Regions from separate parts of the Streptomyces sp. NPDC014882 genome, predicted to be linked through region 2. Evidence: riboswitches for the same ligand, from Rfam matches in the RefSeq annotation. Region 2 holds a riboswitch; each other region holds the start of a gene.

Evidence for each region. A riboswitch is a leader RNA that binds a small molecule or an ion and turns the genes downstream of it on or off. The one in region 2 is predicted to bind thiamine pyrophosphate.
Region 1: linked by a shared signal. The riboswitch ahead of thiC (phosphomethylpyrimidine synthase ThiC) and the one ahead of thiO (glycine oxidase ThiO) in region 2 are both predicted to bind thiamine pyrophosphate.
Region 3: linked by a shared signal. The riboswitch ahead of ACF09K_RS00460 (thiamine ABC transporter substrate binding subunit) and the one ahead of thiO (glycine oxidase ThiO) in region 2 are both predicted to bind thiamine pyrophosphate.

What each region holds. Positions count from the first base shown of each region.
Region 1 covers NZ_JBIBWL010000003.1:554,962-560,379, reverse strand. Annotated here, with positions in the region: gene ACF09K_RS10485 (VWA domain-containing protein) at 1-366, opposite strand, end outside; gene thiC (phosphomethylpyrimidine synthase ThiC) at 525-2,321, opposite strand; TPP riboswitch at 2,314-2,503, opposite strand; gene ACF09K_RS10475 (YibE/F family protein) at 2,575-4,350, shown strand; gene ACF09K_RS10470 (SsgA family sporulation/cell division regulator) at 4,550-4,996, opposite strand; gene ACF09K_RS10465 (IclR family transcriptional regulator) at 5,095-5,418, opposite strand, start outside.
Region 2 covers NZ_JBIBWL010000010.1:187,021-192,438, reverse strand. Annotated here, with positions in the region: gene pknB (Stk1 family PASTA domain-containing Ser/Thr kinase) at 1-673, opposite strand, end outside; gene ACF09K_RS23200 (thiazole synthase) at 920-1,714, opposite strand; gene thiS (sulfur carrier protein ThiS) at 1,718-1,918, opposite strand; gene thiO (glycine oxidase ThiO) at 1,915-3,078, opposite strand; TPP riboswitch at 3,076-3,187, opposite strand; gene ACF09K_RS23185 (hypothetical protein) at 3,240-3,590, shown strand; gene ACF09K_RS23180 (NAD(P)/FAD-dependent oxidoreductase) at 3,623-4,864, shown strand; gene ACF09K_RS23175 (Rv2175c family DNA-binding protein) at 4,989-5,354, shown strand.
Region 3 covers NZ_JBIBWL010000001.1:117,228-122,645, reverse strand. Annotated here, with positions in the region: gene ACF09K_RS00475 (phosphatidate cytidylyltransferase) at 1-28, shown strand, start outside; gene ACF09K_RS00470 (hypothetical protein) at 125-301, shown strand; gene rlmN (23S rRNA (adenine(2503)-C(2))-methyltransferase RlmN) at 345-1,451, shown strand; TPP riboswitch at 1,509-1,616, shown strand; gene ACF09K_RS00460 (thiamine ABC transporter substrate binding subunit) at 1,698-2,786, shown strand; gene ACF09K_RS00455 (ABC transporter permease) at 2,843-4,480, shown strand; gene ACF09K_RS00450 (ABC transporter ATP-binding protein) at 4,480-5,418, shown strand, end outside.

The DNA.
Region 1 (5,418 bases), on a different contig from region 2:
GCCCCCGGCGTCGAACAGCCTGAGCGTCAGACCGGTCACCTGCCCGAAGGTGCCGCCGTCGGCGGACGCGCACAGTGCCACACGGGTGACGGCGCCCTCCAGCGAACGCAGGTCCACCTCGACCGCGTCGGTGGTGACGCCGCCGGCGCTCCGCTTCCCCGCGTGCCGCACGGCTCCGGAGGCGTGCCGCGGCTGGTTGTAGAAGACGAAGTCCGCGTCGTCGCGCACCTTGCCGGCGGCCGTCAGCAGCAGGGCCGACACGTCCACGTCCGGCCCGCCGGCCTGTTCGGACCAGCTGATCTCGACGCGTACGGACGGCACGTCGACCGGCAGATTGGCGCCCTTGCTCATGGGTTGCGCTGTCATGGCACCAGTCTGCCGAGCCGTACCCCAGAAGCACCTCCCCCGACGGAAACCGGCGGTCGCCCGCGTCCTGGCCACCGTCGAGGCCACCTCCGGCCCCGAACACCACGGCCCGGCTGCCGTGCCCCCGACCGGCACGGCAGCGGCGCCGTCACCGCACGTCAGTCCGCGACGGGCAGGTACACCCGATTGCCTGCGGCCGCGAACTCCTTGGACTTCTGTGCCATGCCCTCCTCGACCTCCTCCCGGCTGCCTCCGTGCTCACGGCGGATGTCCTGGGAGATCTTCATCGAGCAGAACTTCGGCCCGCACATCGAGCAGAAGTGGGCCGTCTTCGCCGGTTCGGCCGGCAGTGTCTCGTCGTGGAACTCCCGGGCGGTGTCCGGGTCGAGAGCCAGGTTGAACTGGTCCTCCCACCGGAACTCGAAACGGGCGTCGGACAGCGCGTCGTCCCATTCCTGCGCACCGGGGTGGCCCTTGGCGAGGTCGGCGGCGTGGGCGGCGATCTTGTAGGTGATGACGCCGGTCTTGACGTCGTCGCGGTTGGGCAGGCCCAGGTGTTCCTTGGGCGTGACGTAGCAGAGCATCGCCGTGCCCCACCAGGCGATCATCGCGGCACCGATGCCGGAGGTGATGTGGTCGTACGCCGGGGCGACATCCGTCGTCAGCGGGCCGAGCGTATAGAACGGAGCTTCATCGCAGATTTCCTGCTGAAGGTCGATGTTCTCCTTGATCTTGTGCATCGGGACGTGTCCCGGACCTTCGATCATGGTCTGAACATGGAAGCGCTTCGCGATGCGGTTGAGTTCCCCGAGGGTGCGCAACTCCGCGAACTGGGCCTCGTCGTTGGCGTCCGCGATCGAGCCGGGCCGCAGCCCGTCGCCCAGCGAGTACGTGACGTCATAGGCCGCGAGGATCTCGCAGAGTTCCTCGAAGTTCTCGTAGAGGAACGACTCCTTGTGGTGGGCCAGGCACCACGCGGCCATGATCGAGCCACCGCGGGAGACGATTCCGGTCTTGCGGTTCGCCGTCAGCGGGACGTACGGCAGGCGCACGCCTGCGTGGACGGTCATGTAGTCCACGCCCTGCTCGGCCTGCTCGATCACCGTGTCCTTGTAGATCTCCCAGGTCAGCTCCTCGGCCCGGCCGTCGACCTTCTCCAGTGCCTGATAGAGCGGCACCGTGCCGATGGGGACCGGTGAGTTGCGCAGCACCCACTCACGGGTGGTGTGGATATTACGACCGGTGGACAGGTCCATGACCGTGTCGGCGCCCCATCGGGTGGCCCAGGTCATCTTCTCGACCTCCTCCTCGATGGAGGAGGTCACCGCCGAATTGCCGATGTTCGCGTTGACCTTCACCAGGAACCGTTTGCCGATGATCATCGGCTCGATCTCCGGGTGGTTGACGTTGGCGGGCAGCACCGCACGTCCGGCCGCGATCTCCTCGCGGACGACCTCGGGCTCCACATTCTCCCGGACGGCCACGTACTCCATCTCCGGCGTGATCTCCCCCCGCCGCGCGTAGGCGAGTTGAGTGACCGCCTGCCCGGCCCGGCCGCGGCGCGGCAGGCGGGGACGCCCGGGGAAGACCGCGTCGAGATTGCGCAGTCCGCCACGCGGCGAGGTGTGTTTGATCCCGTCGTCCTCCGGACGGACGGGGCGGCCCGCGTACTCCTCCGTGTCGCCACGGGTGATGACCCAGTTCTCCCGCAGAGGCGGCAGCCCCCTGCGGACATCCGTCTCGACGAGCGGATCGGTGTACGGGCCGGAAGTGTCGTACAGCGTGACCGACTTCCCGTTCGTGAGATGCACCTGGCGGACCGGCACCCGCAGGTCGGGGCGCGGACCCTCGACATACGCCTTGTGCCATCCGACGGACTTCCCGGCCTCTTGGTCGCTGGAGACCTCGTCGGAGGTCTGCGCGGAGGCAGGCGTGCGTGTGTCCTTGTTGGTCATGAGACCTACTCCCTACGCCGGCATTACCCGGTAACAGGTTCAGCGGTCGACGCAGCGGTTTCCGTCTGCCGACGATTCATGTGAGACATCACTCGGTGGTGGTGACGTTCCACGTGAAACATCGCAAAGACGAAGGTCAGCGCCCTCTCAGCCCGGTGCTCCGAGCTCCCGCGTGTGCAAAAGTGCCTCCACGCTAGCGTCCTTTGTGGCGCGGTGAACAGTGGGCCTCGGTCGTTCTTGCGATGATCGGGCGGTGACCACGACACCCCATCCTCCGTTCCCGCCGCCCGAACAGCCCCGCGGTCCGGGCACTCCTCCCGCCGGACGCCCCGGGCGAGGGCAGGGGTACGACCCCGGTGGCGGTTCCGCTTCCGGCCCGGGCCCTCGTCCGGGTGCCGGCCTGGGTCCGGGTGCCGGCCCGGGTCCGGGTGCCGGTCCGGCTCCGGGTGCCGGTCCCGACGGCGGATACGGCTTCGGTCCTGAGAGCGGACAGGGCCCCGGCGGGGGGCGGAGTTCCAGTGGCGGGCAGGGCTCCGGCGGCGGGCAAGGCTCCGGTGGGGGCCCTGGACACGGCACCGCCCCAGGTGACGGGCGCGGTTCCCATGACGGTCATGGCCCTGGTGACGGGCACAGCGGCGGGCACGGCGGCCATGTCCCCGGTCCGGGCGGCGGCCACGGACACAGCCACAGTCATGGACCGGCCGCTCCCGTCTCCAAGCATCTGCGCAAGGTCATCGCGGCCGTCCTCATCCCCTTCGCCGTGGCCGTGCTCGCCGGCCTGGTCGTGCTGTGGCCCGGCGGTGCTCCGGCGCACGAGCGCACCGGTGTCGGCTTCGACCGGCAGACGCAGCGGGCGACGGTCTCCGACGTCGAGGACATCAGCTGCTCGTCGGCGAACGCCTCGGGCGGCACCCCCACCGGCGACACCTCCACCGCTGAAGGCTCCTCCGCGGTCCAGCAGGAGAACGGCACCTGCAAGAAGGCCACGATCCGCGTGGACACCGGCGCGGACGCGGGCCGTACTTTCACCGAGATCGTCCAGCCCGACCAGTCACGGCAACTGCACGAGGGGCAGAAGGTCGTGGTCGCCTACGAGCCCTCCGCACCGAAGGACCTTCAGTACTCGGTCACCGACGTGGACCGCCGCGTTCCACTGACCCTGCTCGCCCTCATCTTCGCCGTCGCCGTCGTGGTCGTCGGGCGGCTGCGGGGTGTCATGGCGCTGGTCTCGCTGGCCATCAGCTTCATGGTGCTGAACTTCTTCGTCCTGCCCGCGATCCTGCAAGGGTCGAACCCGCTCGCGGTGGCGGTCGTGGGGGCGAGCGCCATCATGCTGATCGCTCTCTATCTGTGTCACGGTCTGTCGGCCCGCACTTCCGTGGCGGTTCTGGGCACCCTCATCTCCCTGCTGCTGATCGGCGTCCTCGGCTCCTGGTTCGTCGACTGGGCGGCGCTCACCGGCAACACGGACGACAACACCGGTCTGATCCACGGCCTGTACCCGTCGATCGACATGAGCGGCCTGCTCCTCGCCGGAATCATCATCGGATCGCTCGGCGTCCTGGACGACGTGACGGTCACCCAGACGTCGGCGGTCTGGGAACTGCACGAGGCCAACCCCACGATGGGCTGGCGAGGGCTGTACCGGGCGGGCATCCGGATCGGCCGCGACCACATCGCGTCCGTGGTCAACACGCTCGTCCTGGCCTACGCCGGCGCCGCCCTGCCTCTGCTGCTGCTGTTCTCCATCGCACAGAGCAGTGTCGGCACGGTCGCCAACAGTGAGCTGGTCGCCGAGGAGATCGTGCGCACGCTGGTCGGTTCGATCGGGCTGGTCGCGTCGGTTCCGGTGACCACGGCGCTTGCCGCGCTCGTGGTGTCGGCGGACCGGTCGGGCACGGGCGCGCTCACCGCGGCAGCTCCGGGAGCGCCGGGCGCACCGAAGATGCCACCGGCCGGTGCGGCGGGTACGGCGGGCACGACCCTGCAGGGCCTCCGGGGCGGCAGAGGCAGGCGTCGCAAGCGCTGACGCTCCGGGGTGCGCGAAGGAGCCACCGGACGCGATGTCCTTCGCACACCCGGGCCGTCACCCTCCTCGCGCGCGCCCCTTCGCCGATCGGGGCGGACCGATCGGGACCGATCGGTGCGGACCGGCTGTAGGGCGCCTCTCAGCCGGTCCAGCAGAAGCGTTACTGCACCGGCGCGCCCCCACCCATCCCCACCAGACCTCACCCGGCGCTCTGTTCCTCCGCCAGGATCCGGCCCAAGGCCTCGTCGAGATGGGCGTCGAAGTCGGCGAAAGCGCCCTCCTGCCCCAACGGCACCAGCTTGTCGGTGCGATCGAGGAAGGCCACGAGCGGGGCCGCTGACGAACGGAAGATCGCCTGGTCACCGCCCACTTGAAGCCGGATCAGCACGTCGCCCAGAAGGTCCCGGTCGGCCGGCGAGACCCTCACGTCTCCCTCACCGCACGGTCTGCCCACCCCGTCGATGAGCAGCTCACGCCCGAACGCCCAGGTCACCGGAGCATCGCCGGGAAGATGAAAAGTGAGCCGTACGGCGTACGGATCGCAGGTCTCGTAGCCCAGTTCCACCGGGATGCGGAAAGAGAGCTCCTCGGAGACGAGAAAGCTCATCATGACCTCTGCCTCTACTGCCTGCACGGACTCGCGCATCGCCCTGTCCCGTCATTGCCGTCGACTGGCCGGGAATCAACCCCTGACACTGCTGGCATCTTGCTGAAAGTGCACAATAGATCACAAGGAGTGAGTTTTCAGATACTGATAGAGACAGCAAGTGACCCCAGCATCCGTCCGGCTTCGCTCTGCAGCCGCTGTACCGCCGTCGGCAGCCGGCCGGCCTGATGAGCGGGGAGGGAAATGGCCACCGTGGCGGCGGTCGTGCCCACGGTGATCGGGATCGCGGCACACACCGTGCCCAGCGCGTACTCCTGCCGCTCGACGACCGCCTCCATCCGCCGCATGCGGGCCAGCCGCCGCAACAGGGTGTGATCGTCCCGCACGGTGTACGGCGTGATCGACTGCACGGGGTGACGGTCCAGGTGGTCGCGGCGGGCCGTCTCGTCCAACTGGGCCAG
Region 2 (5,418 bases):
GCACCACGGCGGGGGTGTCGCCGTCGTGCGGCTTCTCGCCGGTCAGCATCTCGTAGAGCACGACCCCGCAGGCGTAGACGTCCACGCGCGCGTCGGTGGTGCCCTGCTCCAGCTGCTCGGGCGCGAGGTAGGCGACGGTGCCGAGGACGGCCCCGGTGGTGCTGGTCACGGTGTCCACGGACCGGACCAGCCCGAAGTCGGCGACCTTGACCCGGCCGTCGTCCCCGATCAGCACGTTCTCCGGCTTCATGTCCCGGTGCACGAACCCGGCGCGGTGCGCGGCCCCGAGCGCGGCGAGCACCGGCTCCAGGATGTCCAGCGCGGCCCGCGGCTGGAGGGCGCCGCGCTCGCGCAGCACGTCCCGCAGGGTGCAGCCGGCGACGTACTCCATCGCCAGGTAGACGTACGGCCCGTCGGTCCCCTGATCGAACACCTGGACGACGTTCGGGTGTGCCAGCCGGGCCACGGACTTGGCCTCGCGGATGAAGCGCTCGACGAACGACGCGTCGGCCGCGAGGGCCGGGTGCATCACCTTGAGCGCGAGGACACGGTCGAGGCGGGTGTCCACGGCCCGGTAGACCGTGGCCATCCCGCCGACCGCGATCCGCGCGTCCACGCGATAACGCCCGTCGAGCACCTGCCCGACCAAAGGGTCCTGAAGGGTCGTGTCCACGCAGGCGAGTCTACGAGCCCGCACCGGCACCCCTCACCGCTCACACCGGTATCGCAGCGGGACTGAAGCGGACCTGTGACGAGCGGCACGGCCGGGGCGGCGGGTCCGCCAGCGCGGGAGCCGTCACCCCCTCCCGCCCCGCCCGTCACGTCCACCGCCCCGGCCGTCACGGAGGGTGCGGGTGCGGGGGCAGGGACAGGGACAGAGGCAGGCGCGGGGGTGGGGCGTCGTCGGGAGGCCGGACGCTCAGAAGGCCGGCCGTTCCGGGTCGAGGACCGCGCGGCCCTCGCCCGGCGACGACGCCTGCGCGAAGTGACGGCGGGGAATGCGGCCCGCGAGCCGGGCCAGTCTCCCCGCCTCCACGGCCCCCCGCATCGCCCGGGCCATCAGCACCGGCTCCTGCGCCCGCGTCACCGCCGACGCCAGCATCACCCCCGCGCACCCCAGTTCCATCGCCAGCGCCACGTCCGACGCCGTACCGGCGCCCGCGTCCAGGATCACCGGCACGCGCGCGTGCTCGACGATCAGCTGGAAGTTGTGGGGGTTGCGGATGCCCAGCCCGGACCCGATCGGCGAGCCCAGCGGCATCACCGCCGCGCACCCGACGTCCTCCAGCTTCCGCGCCAGCACCGGATCGTCGTTCGTGTACGGCAGCACCGTGAACCCGTCGTCGACCAGCGTCTCCGCCGCGTCCAGCAGCTCGATCGGATCGGGCAGCAGCGTCCGCTCGTCGGCGATGACCTCCAGCTTGACCAGGTCGGTGCCCAGGGCCTCCCGCGCCAGCCGTGCCGTCAGGACCGCCTCACCGGCCGTGAAGCACCCCGCCGTGTTCGGCAGCACCCGGATGCCGAGCCGCTCCAGCACCGACAGCACGGACCCGTGCACCGAGGGGTCCACCCGCCGCATCGCGACGGTGGTCAGCTCGGTGCCGGACGCGACCAGCGCCCGCTCCAGCACCTCCAGGCTGGGCGCGCCGCCCGTCCCCATGATCAGACGGGACGAGTACGCCGTACCGCCGAGGACGAAGGAGTCGTCCGCCATGGCTCAGCCTCCCTGGACGGCGGTGAGGACTTCCACGCGGTCTCCGTCGGAGAGGGCGGTGGCGGACCACCGCGCGCGCGGGACGACGGTTTCGTTGAGGGCCGCGGCCACCCCGGAGGACGCCGGGGCCAGGGACCGCACGACGCTGTCGAGGGCCGTGCCGGGAGCGACGTCGCGCCGCTCGCCGTTCACCGAGATCTTCATGCGGACTGCTCCGAGAGTGCGGCGGCGCGGAAGCGCCGGGGGGTGAAGGGGCGGGCCTCGGCGGGGAGTTCACCGGTGGCCAGCGCGTGTGCCAGCGCGTCCCCGGTGACCGGTGCCAGCAGCACGCCGTTGCGGTGGTGCCCGGTCGCCAGCAGCAGTCCGTCCAGCCCGGTCGGTCCGAGCAGCGGCGCGTTGTCCGGCGAGCAGGGGCGCAGCCCCGCGCGGGTCTCGGCGAGCGGCAGTTCGGTGATCCCGGGAACCAGCTCGTGGGCGTCCCGCAGCAGCTCGTACACGCCGCCCGCCGTCACCGTCGTGTCCCAGCCCATTTCCTCGCTCGTCGCCCCGACGACCAGCTCGCCGTTCTCGCGCGGCACCAGGTAGACCTGGCTGCCGCGCACCACGGCCCGCACCGTCCGGGTCAGGAACGGCGCGTACCGCCGCGGCACGGTCAGCCGCAGCACCTGCCCCTTCACCGGCCGCACCGGCGGCAGCACCTCCGCCGGGACGCCCGCGAGCCGCCCGCTGAGGCTGCCCGCCGCGAGCACCACCTGCCGCGCCGTGAGCGTCGTGCCCGCGCGCGTGCGCACTCCCGCGGCGCGCCCGGCCGACACCGTCAGCCGCTCCGCCCCGTCGCGGTGGAAGGCCACGCCCGCCCGCTCGCAGGCGGCCACCAGCACCGCCACCAGCCGCCGCGGATCGACCTGGTGGTCCCCGTCCACCCGCAGCCCGCCCCGCACCCCGGGCGCGAGCAGGGGCTCCAGCCGCCGGCACTCCCGCCCGGACAGCCACTCCGAGGCCAGCCCCGACCGCCGCTGCAGGGCGTGCAGTTCCCGCAGCTGGGCGCGGTCGTCGGCGTCCAGCGCGACCGCGAGGGTCCCGGAGCGGCGGTAGCCGACGTCGTGGCCGGTCAGCTCGGTCAGCTCGGCCACGAAGTCCGGGTAGCGGCGGGCCGATTCCAGGTTGAGGCCGAGCAACGTGTGCTCGCCGTGGTGCAGTTCGGTGACGGCGGCGAGCATCCCGGCCGCCACCTGCGCGGCCCCGCCGCCCGGGGCGGGGTCCAGCACCGCCGTGGCGAACCCGCGCTGCGCGGCCCGCCACGCGGTGACCAGCCCGATGATGCCGCCCCCGACGACGAGGACGTCCGACGTGCTTGAGGACATGGGTGTCCAGCCCCTCCCTTCGCCGGAATGACCCGGATCAGGTTCGTACGGTCGGAGGCCGCCAGCCTCCCTCTCAGCCCGGTGCGTCCGGGCTCCCGCGAGTGCTCTAGATTGGCAACCCTAGCCCCCCGTCCTCCGTCCCGGTAAGGGAGCCTCCTCTCGTGGCCCGTTCGCTCGACGGCCTGGTCCTGGCCCCGGTGGCCGATCAGGCCCCCGGTCAGGTCGGCACCCGCACCCGCTTCACGTACCACGAACGCGACGGCGTGGTCTGGGCCGACTACGCGGGCGGCGACGTCGTCCGCGGGCACCTCGTGGGGACCCGGCGGGGGGACCGGCTGGACTTCCGGTACGTCCAGCTGCGGCACGACGGGACGACGTCGTCCGGACACTGCGTGTCCGCGGTCGTCGAGCTGCCCGACGGGCGGCTGCGCCTCGACGAGACCTGGGAGTGGGAGTCGCGGGCCGGCAGCGGGAGCAGCGTGGTGGAGCAGATCACGGAGCGGGACGGCTGACTGACGGCGCGTCAGCTGTCTAAGGTGACCGGGTGAGCGAGCAGACGCGGGAAGAGGACGGGCGGACGGCGCGGCGGGTGGTCGTCGTCGGCGCGGGCATGGCCGGGGTGCAGACCGCGGTCGCCCTGCGCGAACAGGGCTTCGACGGCACGGTCGTCGTCGTGGGCGCCGAACCCCACCAGCCCTATGACCGGCCCCCGCTGTCCAAGGCCGTCCTGCTGGGCAAGGCCGAGCACTCCGCCTTCGACGTCGACTTCGAGAGCCTCGACGTCGAACTCCGGCTCGGCAGCGAGGCCCTCGGCGTCCGCCCCGCCGACCACGAACTCGACACCGGGGCCGGGCCCGTCCCGTACGACGTCCTCGTGCTCGCCACCGGCGCCGAACCGATCCGGCTGCCCGGTGCCGAGGGCGTCCCCGGCGTCCACCTGCTGCGCACCCTGGACGACGCCGAACGGCTGCGGCCGGTGCTCGCCGGCCGGCACGACATCGTCGTCGTCGGCGCCGGCTGGATCGGCGCCGAGTTCGCCACCGCCGCGCGCGGGGCCGGCTGCGCGGTCACCGTCGTGGAGGCCGCCGACCGGCCGCTGGCCGGCGCCCTGCCCGCCGACGTCACCGCCGCGATGGCCGCCTGGTACGCCGACAGCGGCACCGACCTGCGCACCCGCACGCGCGTGCGGCGCGTCGAGCCCGGCGCGGTCCTCCTCGACGACGGGTCCCGGCTGCCCGCCGACGCCGTCGTGGTCGGCATCGGAGCCCGCCCCGCCACGGCCTGGCTGGCCGGCTCGGGCATCGAGCTGGGCCGGCACGGCGAGGTCGTGGCCGACGCCGGTCTGCGCACCTCCCTGCCCGACGTGTACGCGGTCGGCGACTGCGCGTCCTTCCCCTCCGGGCGGTACGGCGAGCGCCTGCTGATCCACCACTGGGACAACGCCCTCCAGGGCCCGCGCACGGTCGCCGCGAACATCCTCGGCACGGCCGCCGGCGGGGTCCCCGCGGTCTACGACCCGGTCCCGTACTTCTGGTCGGAGCAGTTCGGCCGCTTCGTCCAGTACGCCGGGCACCACAGCGGCGCCGACACCACCCTGTGGCGCGGCGACCCCGCCGGACCGGCCTGGACGGTCTGCTGGCTGCGCGACGGCCGCCTGGTCGCCCTGCTGGCGGTGGGCCGCCCGCGCGACCTCGCGCAGGGCCGCCGGCTGATCGAGTCGGGCGCGCCGCTCGACCCGGAGCTGGTCGTGGACCCTGAGCGGCCGCTCAAGACGGCGACGGCCTGACCGGGGCCCCGCGGGCACGACCGGTGCTCCGTCCGGAGGAGTCCCGCGGCGTCTGGCGGCGGCTCCGTCCCCCCGGGGGGAGCCTCGGGTACCGGCTGCCGGTCCGGGATGGCAGTCTTGAGGGGTGACCGAGATTGACGCAAAGATCGATGCTCTCGTCCCCGCCTGGCTCACCCTGCCCGACATCGCGGAGATGCTCGATGTCGACGTGACGCGTGTACGGCAGCTGGTCAAGGAAGGCCAGCTCATCGCCGTACGCCGTGGGGAGAACAGGGCGCTGCACGTTCCCGCCGCCTTCATCGACGAGGACAAGGTGACCAAGGGCCTGTCCGGGACCCTGACCCTGCTGCGGGACGACGGCTTCACGGACGAGGAGATGCTGGAGTGGCTGTTCACGCCCGACCCGTCCCTGCCCGGGACCCCGGCGCAGGCACTGAGTGAGAACCGCGGCACGGAGGTGAAGCGCCGCGCCCAGGCGCTCGCCGTCTGAGCCGCGGACCCGCTCCACGGATCCGCCGCGCGGATCCGTCGTCAGAACCACCAGGTGTGGGGGC
Region 3 (5,418 bases), on a different contig from region 2:
GCTGGTGCTGTTCGTCGGCTCCGGCTGAGCGGTCTCCGTCCGGTGTCCGGAACGAGCCCCCGTCCCCTGTGGACGGGGGCTCGTGGCATGGACCGGCCGGCGGACGAACCAATAGTGTTCCCGCATGGGGCGGGCAAGACGTGAGGAAGACGGCAGTTACCACGGTGACCTGCAGTGCCGGTGGTGCGACGCGCTCCTCGCGCAGAACGGGCGGCGCAGACCGAAGCTGTACTGCGGCGGATGGCACCGGACCAAGGCGTACGTCGGGTGGTGCGCCACGGTGATCGCCGGGCTGTTCTGAGCCGACCGGGGCATCCGAGTGGATCTGCGACACTGGAAGGGTTATGCCTGCACCCGGAGAACTCACTTTCGTCGCCCCCCGCGGAGCCAAGAAGCCGCCGCGGCATCTCGCCGACCTCTCGCCCGCCGAGCGGAAGGAGGCGGTGGCGGGGATCGGGGAGAAGCCGTTTCGTGCGAAGCAGCTGTCCCAGCACTACTTCGCGCGGTTCGCGCACGACCCGGCCGAGTGGACGGACATCCCCGCCGGGGCCCGCGAGAAGCTGCGCGAGGCGCTGCTGCCCGAGCTGATGACGGTCGTCCGGCACCTGTCCACGGATCAGGGGACCACCCGCAAGACGCTCTGGCGGCTGTTCGACGGCACGCTCGTGGAGTCGGTGCTGATGCGGTACCCGGACCGGGTCACCATGTGCATCAGTTCGCAGGCCGGCTGCGGGATGAACTGTCCCTTCTGCGCGACCGGGCAGGCCGGGCTGGACCGGAATCTGTCCACCGCCGAGATCGTCCACCAGATCGTGGACGGGATGCGGGCGCTGCGCGACGGGGAGGTCCCCGGAGGGCCGGCCCGGCTGTCCAACATCGTGTTCATGGGCATGGGCGAGCCGCTCGCCAACTACAAGCGGGTCGTCGGCGCGATCCGTGCGCTCACCGACCCCGCGCCCGACGGGCTGGGGCTCTCGCAGCGCGGGATCACCGTGTCGACGGTCGGGCTGGTGCCGGCCATCAACCGGTTCTCCGACGAGGGCTTCAAGTGCCGGCTCGCGATCTCGCTGCACGCCCCCGACGACGAGCTGCGCGACACCCTCGTCCCCGTGAACACGCGGTGGAAGGTGCGCGAGGTGCTCGACGCCGGGTTCGAGTACGCCGAGAAGTCCGGACGCCGGCTGTCCATCGAGTACGCGCTGATCCGCGACATCAACGACCAGGCCTGGCGGGGTGACCGGCTCGGGCGCATGCTCAAGGGCCGGCCCGTGCACGTGAACCTGATCCCGCTGAACCCGACGCCGGGCTCCAAGTGGACCGCCTCCCGGCCCGAGGACGAGAAGGCGTTCGTCGAGGCCATCGCGGCGCACGGGGTGCCCGTCACCGTCCGGGACACCCGCGGTCAGGAGATCGACGGGGCGTGTGGTCAGCTCGCCGCCACCGAGCGGTAGTCTGGCCGACGTCGGCACGGTCATGTTTTCGGACAGTGCGACGAACCAGACATCTTCATATTCCGACAGGGGAGCGCCACAGCGCTGAGAGTGCGGCAACCGGGCCGCAGACCCTCTGAACCTCGCCCAGGTCATTCTGGGTAGGAAGTTCGGTCATCACTCGAGCTGTTGCGCCCTGCCCGGGATCCCCTCGCGGGTCCCGGGCGGGGCCGCGTCTCTTCCTGGTCACCTCCAGGAGGAATACCCGTGCACACCACGCACACCAGGACACTCGTGGCCGCGGCCGTCGGCCTCGGCCTCGTCACCCTGTCCGCCTGCGGATCGTCGGACGACGGCGGATCCGCGCAGGGCGGGAGCAAGACCGTCACCCTCGTCAGCCACGACTCGTGGGCCGTCTCCAAGAGCGTGCTCGCCGACTTCGAGAAGCGGTCCGGCTACCGGGTCAAGGTCCTCAAGGACGGCGACGCCGGGCAGGCCGTCAACAAGGCGATCCTCACCAAGGACAACCCCCAGGGCGACGTCTTCTTCGGCGTCGACAACACCCTGCTCTCCCGCGCGCTCGACAACGGCCTCTTCCAGCCGTACGAGGCGAAGGGGCTCGACCAGGTCGACGGGCAGTACCAGCTGGACGCAGGCAAGCACCGGGTCACGCCCGTCGACCACGGCGACGTCTGCGTCAACTACGACAAGCAGTACTTCGCCGACCACAAGCTGGCGCCGCCCGCCGGCTTCGACGACCTGGTGAAGCCGGCGTACAAGGACCTCCTCGTCACCGAGAACGCCGCCACCTCCTCGCCCGGTCTCGGATTCCTGCTGGGCACCGCGGCGGAGTACGGCGACGAGGGCTGGCAAGGCTACTGGAAGAAGCTCAAGGCCAACGGCGTGAAGGTCGTCGACGGCTGGGAGCAGGCCTACAACGAGGAGTTCTCCGGGTCGGCCGGCGGCAGGAAGGCCGGGGCGGACCGGCCGCTCGTCGTCTCCTACGCCTCCTCGCCCCCCGCCGAGGTGATCTACGGCGACCCGAAGCCGGCGACCGCGCCGACCGGCGTCGCGACCGGCACCTGCTTCCGGCAGGTCGAGTTCGCCGGGCTGCTGGACAACGCGAAGAACAGCGAGGGCGGCAAGGCGCTGATCGACTTCCTGATCTCGAAGGAGTTCCAGGAGGACATGCCGCTCAACATGTTCGTCTACCCGGTGGTGAAGGGCGCCGCCGTGCCCGCCGAGTTCACCGCGTACGGTCCCGCCGCCGCGGCTCCCGAGACGATGGCCCCGGCGAAGATCGCCGCGGACCGCGACCAGTGGGTCAAGTCGTGGACCTCGCTCGTACTGAAGTAGACCGGCGGGCGGTCACCCGCCGTCGGCGTACCGGGAGCGCGGCGCGGCTCGGGCTGATGGCCCTGCCCGTCGCGTTCTTCGGGCTGTTCTTCGCCTACCCGGTCGCCGCGATCACCGCACGGGGACTGCGCTCCGGCGACGGCTGGCACTTCGGGCGCCTGCTCGACGTGCTCGGGCAGCCCGACATCCGGCACGTCCTGTGGTTCACCACCTGGCAGGCGCTCGCCTCCACCGTGCTCACCCTGCTGGTCGCGCTGCCCGCCGCCTACGTCTTCGCCCGCTTCTCCTTCCCCGGCAAGCAGGTCCTGCGGGCCGTCGTGACCGTCCCGTTCGTCCTGCCGACCGTCGTCGTCGGGACGGCGTTCCTGGCGCTGGTCGGGCGCGGCGGCCTCCTCGACGACCTGTGGGGCGTACGGCTGGACACCACCGTGTGGGCGATCCTGCTGGCCCACGTCTTCTTCAACTACGCCGTGGTCGTGCGGACGGTCGGCGGGCTGTGGGCGCAGCTCGACCCGCGGCAGGAGGAGGCCGCGCGCGTGCTGGGCGCCTCGCCCCTGCGGGCCTGGCGGCAGGTGACCCTGCCGGCCCTGGCGCCGGCCGTGGCCGCCGCCGCGCTCATGGTGTTCCTCTTCACCTTCACCTCCTTCGGCGTGGTGCAGATCCTCGGCGGGCCGACGTTCTCCACGCTGGAGGTCGAGATCTACCGGCAGACCTCGGAGATCTTCGACCTGTCGACGGCCGCCGTCCTCACGATCGTCCAGTTCGCCGCCGTCGGCGCGATCCTCGCCGTGCACGCCTGGACCGTACGGCGGCGGGAGAGCGCGCTGCGGCTCGTGGACGCGGCGGGGACGGCACGGCGACCGCGCGGGGCGGGGCAGTGGGCGCTGCTGGCCGCGGTGCTCGGCACGGTCGCGCTGCTGCTCGTACTGCCGCCGGCCGTGCTGGTGCAGCGCTCCCTCGACGCCCCCGGCTTCGCCTACTACCGGGCGCTGACGAGCGACGACGGCAACGTGTTCCTGGTGCCGCCGATCGAGGCGGTCGGGAACTCGCTGCAGTACGCCCTGGCCGCCACCGCGATCGCGGTGACGATCGGCGGTCTCGCGGCCGCGGCCCTGACCCGGCGGGACGCCGGGCGCCTGGTCCGCGGGTTCGACGCGCTGCTGATGCTGCCGCTGGGCGTCTCCGCGGTGACCGTCGGCTTCGGCTTCCTGATCGCGCTCGACGAACCCCCGCTGGACCTGCGGGCCACCTGGATCCTGGTACCGCTCGCGCAGGCGCTGGTCGGCGTCCCCTTCGTCGTGCGGACCATGCTGCCGGTGCTGCGGGCCGTGGACGAGCGGCTGCGGGAGGCCGCGGCCGTGCTCGGGGCGTCACCGTGGCGGGTGTGGCGGGAGGTGGACCTGCCGATGGTGCGGCGGGCACTGCTGGTCGCGGCCGGGTTCGCCTTCGCCGTGTCGCTGGGGGAGTTCGGCGCGACGGTGTTCATCGCGCGGCCCGACAACCCGACCCTGCCGGTCGCCGTGGCACGGCTGCTGGGGCGGGCCGGCGAGCTGAACTACGGCCAGGCCATGGCCCTTTCGACGATCCTGATGCTGGTGTGCGCGATCGCCCTGCTGCTGTTGGAGCGGATCCGCCCCCAGTCTCGAACAGGCTCGACCGGGGGCACCCCCGTCGACCGTACCGGGGAGTTCTGATGCTGCGGCTCGAAGGCGTGACCGTGCGGTTCGGGGACCGGGCGGTGCTGGACGCCGTCGATCTCACCGTCGTCGAGCACGAGGTGGTGTGCGTGCTCGGGCCCAGCGGCAGCGGCAAGTCGACGCTGCTGCGGGCGGTGGCCGGGCTGCAACCACTGGACGCCGGACGGGTGGTGCTGGACGGACGGGACCAGACGGGGGTGCCCGCGCACCGGCGCGGGCTGGGGCTGATGTTCCAGGACCATCAGCTGTTCCCGCAGCGCGACGTCGGCGGCAACGTGGCCTTCGGACTGCGCATGCGCGGCGTCGACCGGGGACGGCAGCGCGAACGGATCGGGGAGTTGCTCGATCTGGTGGGGCTGCCGGGCGCGGCCGGGCGGGCCGTCGCCGCGCTCTCCGGCGGCGAGCAGCAGCGGGTGGCGCTGGCCCGCGCGCTCGCGCCCAGCCCGCGGCTGCTGATGCTGGACGAACCGCTCGGACAGCTCGACCGGTCGCTGCGGGAGCGGCTGGTCGTCGAACTGCGCGAACTCTTCGGCCGGTTGGGTACCACGGTGCTCGCGGTCACCCACGACCAGGGCGAGGCGTTCGCGCTGGCCGACCGGGTCGTGGTGATGCGGGACGGACGGATCGCCCAGTCCGGCACGCCGCTCCAGGTGTGGCAGCGGCCGACGGACGCGTTCGTGGCGCGCTTCCTCGGCTTCGACAACGTGGTGGAGGCGAGCGTCACCGGGGAGGCCGCGGACACCCCGTGGGGCAAGGTGCCGGTGCCGGCCGGCTCCCCGCAGGGCGCCCGCACGCTGCTGGTGCGGCCGGCCGGGGTGCTGCTGGCCGACGCCGGGCAGGGCCTGCCCTGCACGGTCACCGCCCGCACCTTCAAGGGCACCCACGTCGCCGTCCACCTCCAGCCGCGGGACGCCCCGCGACTGGAGGCCGCCTGC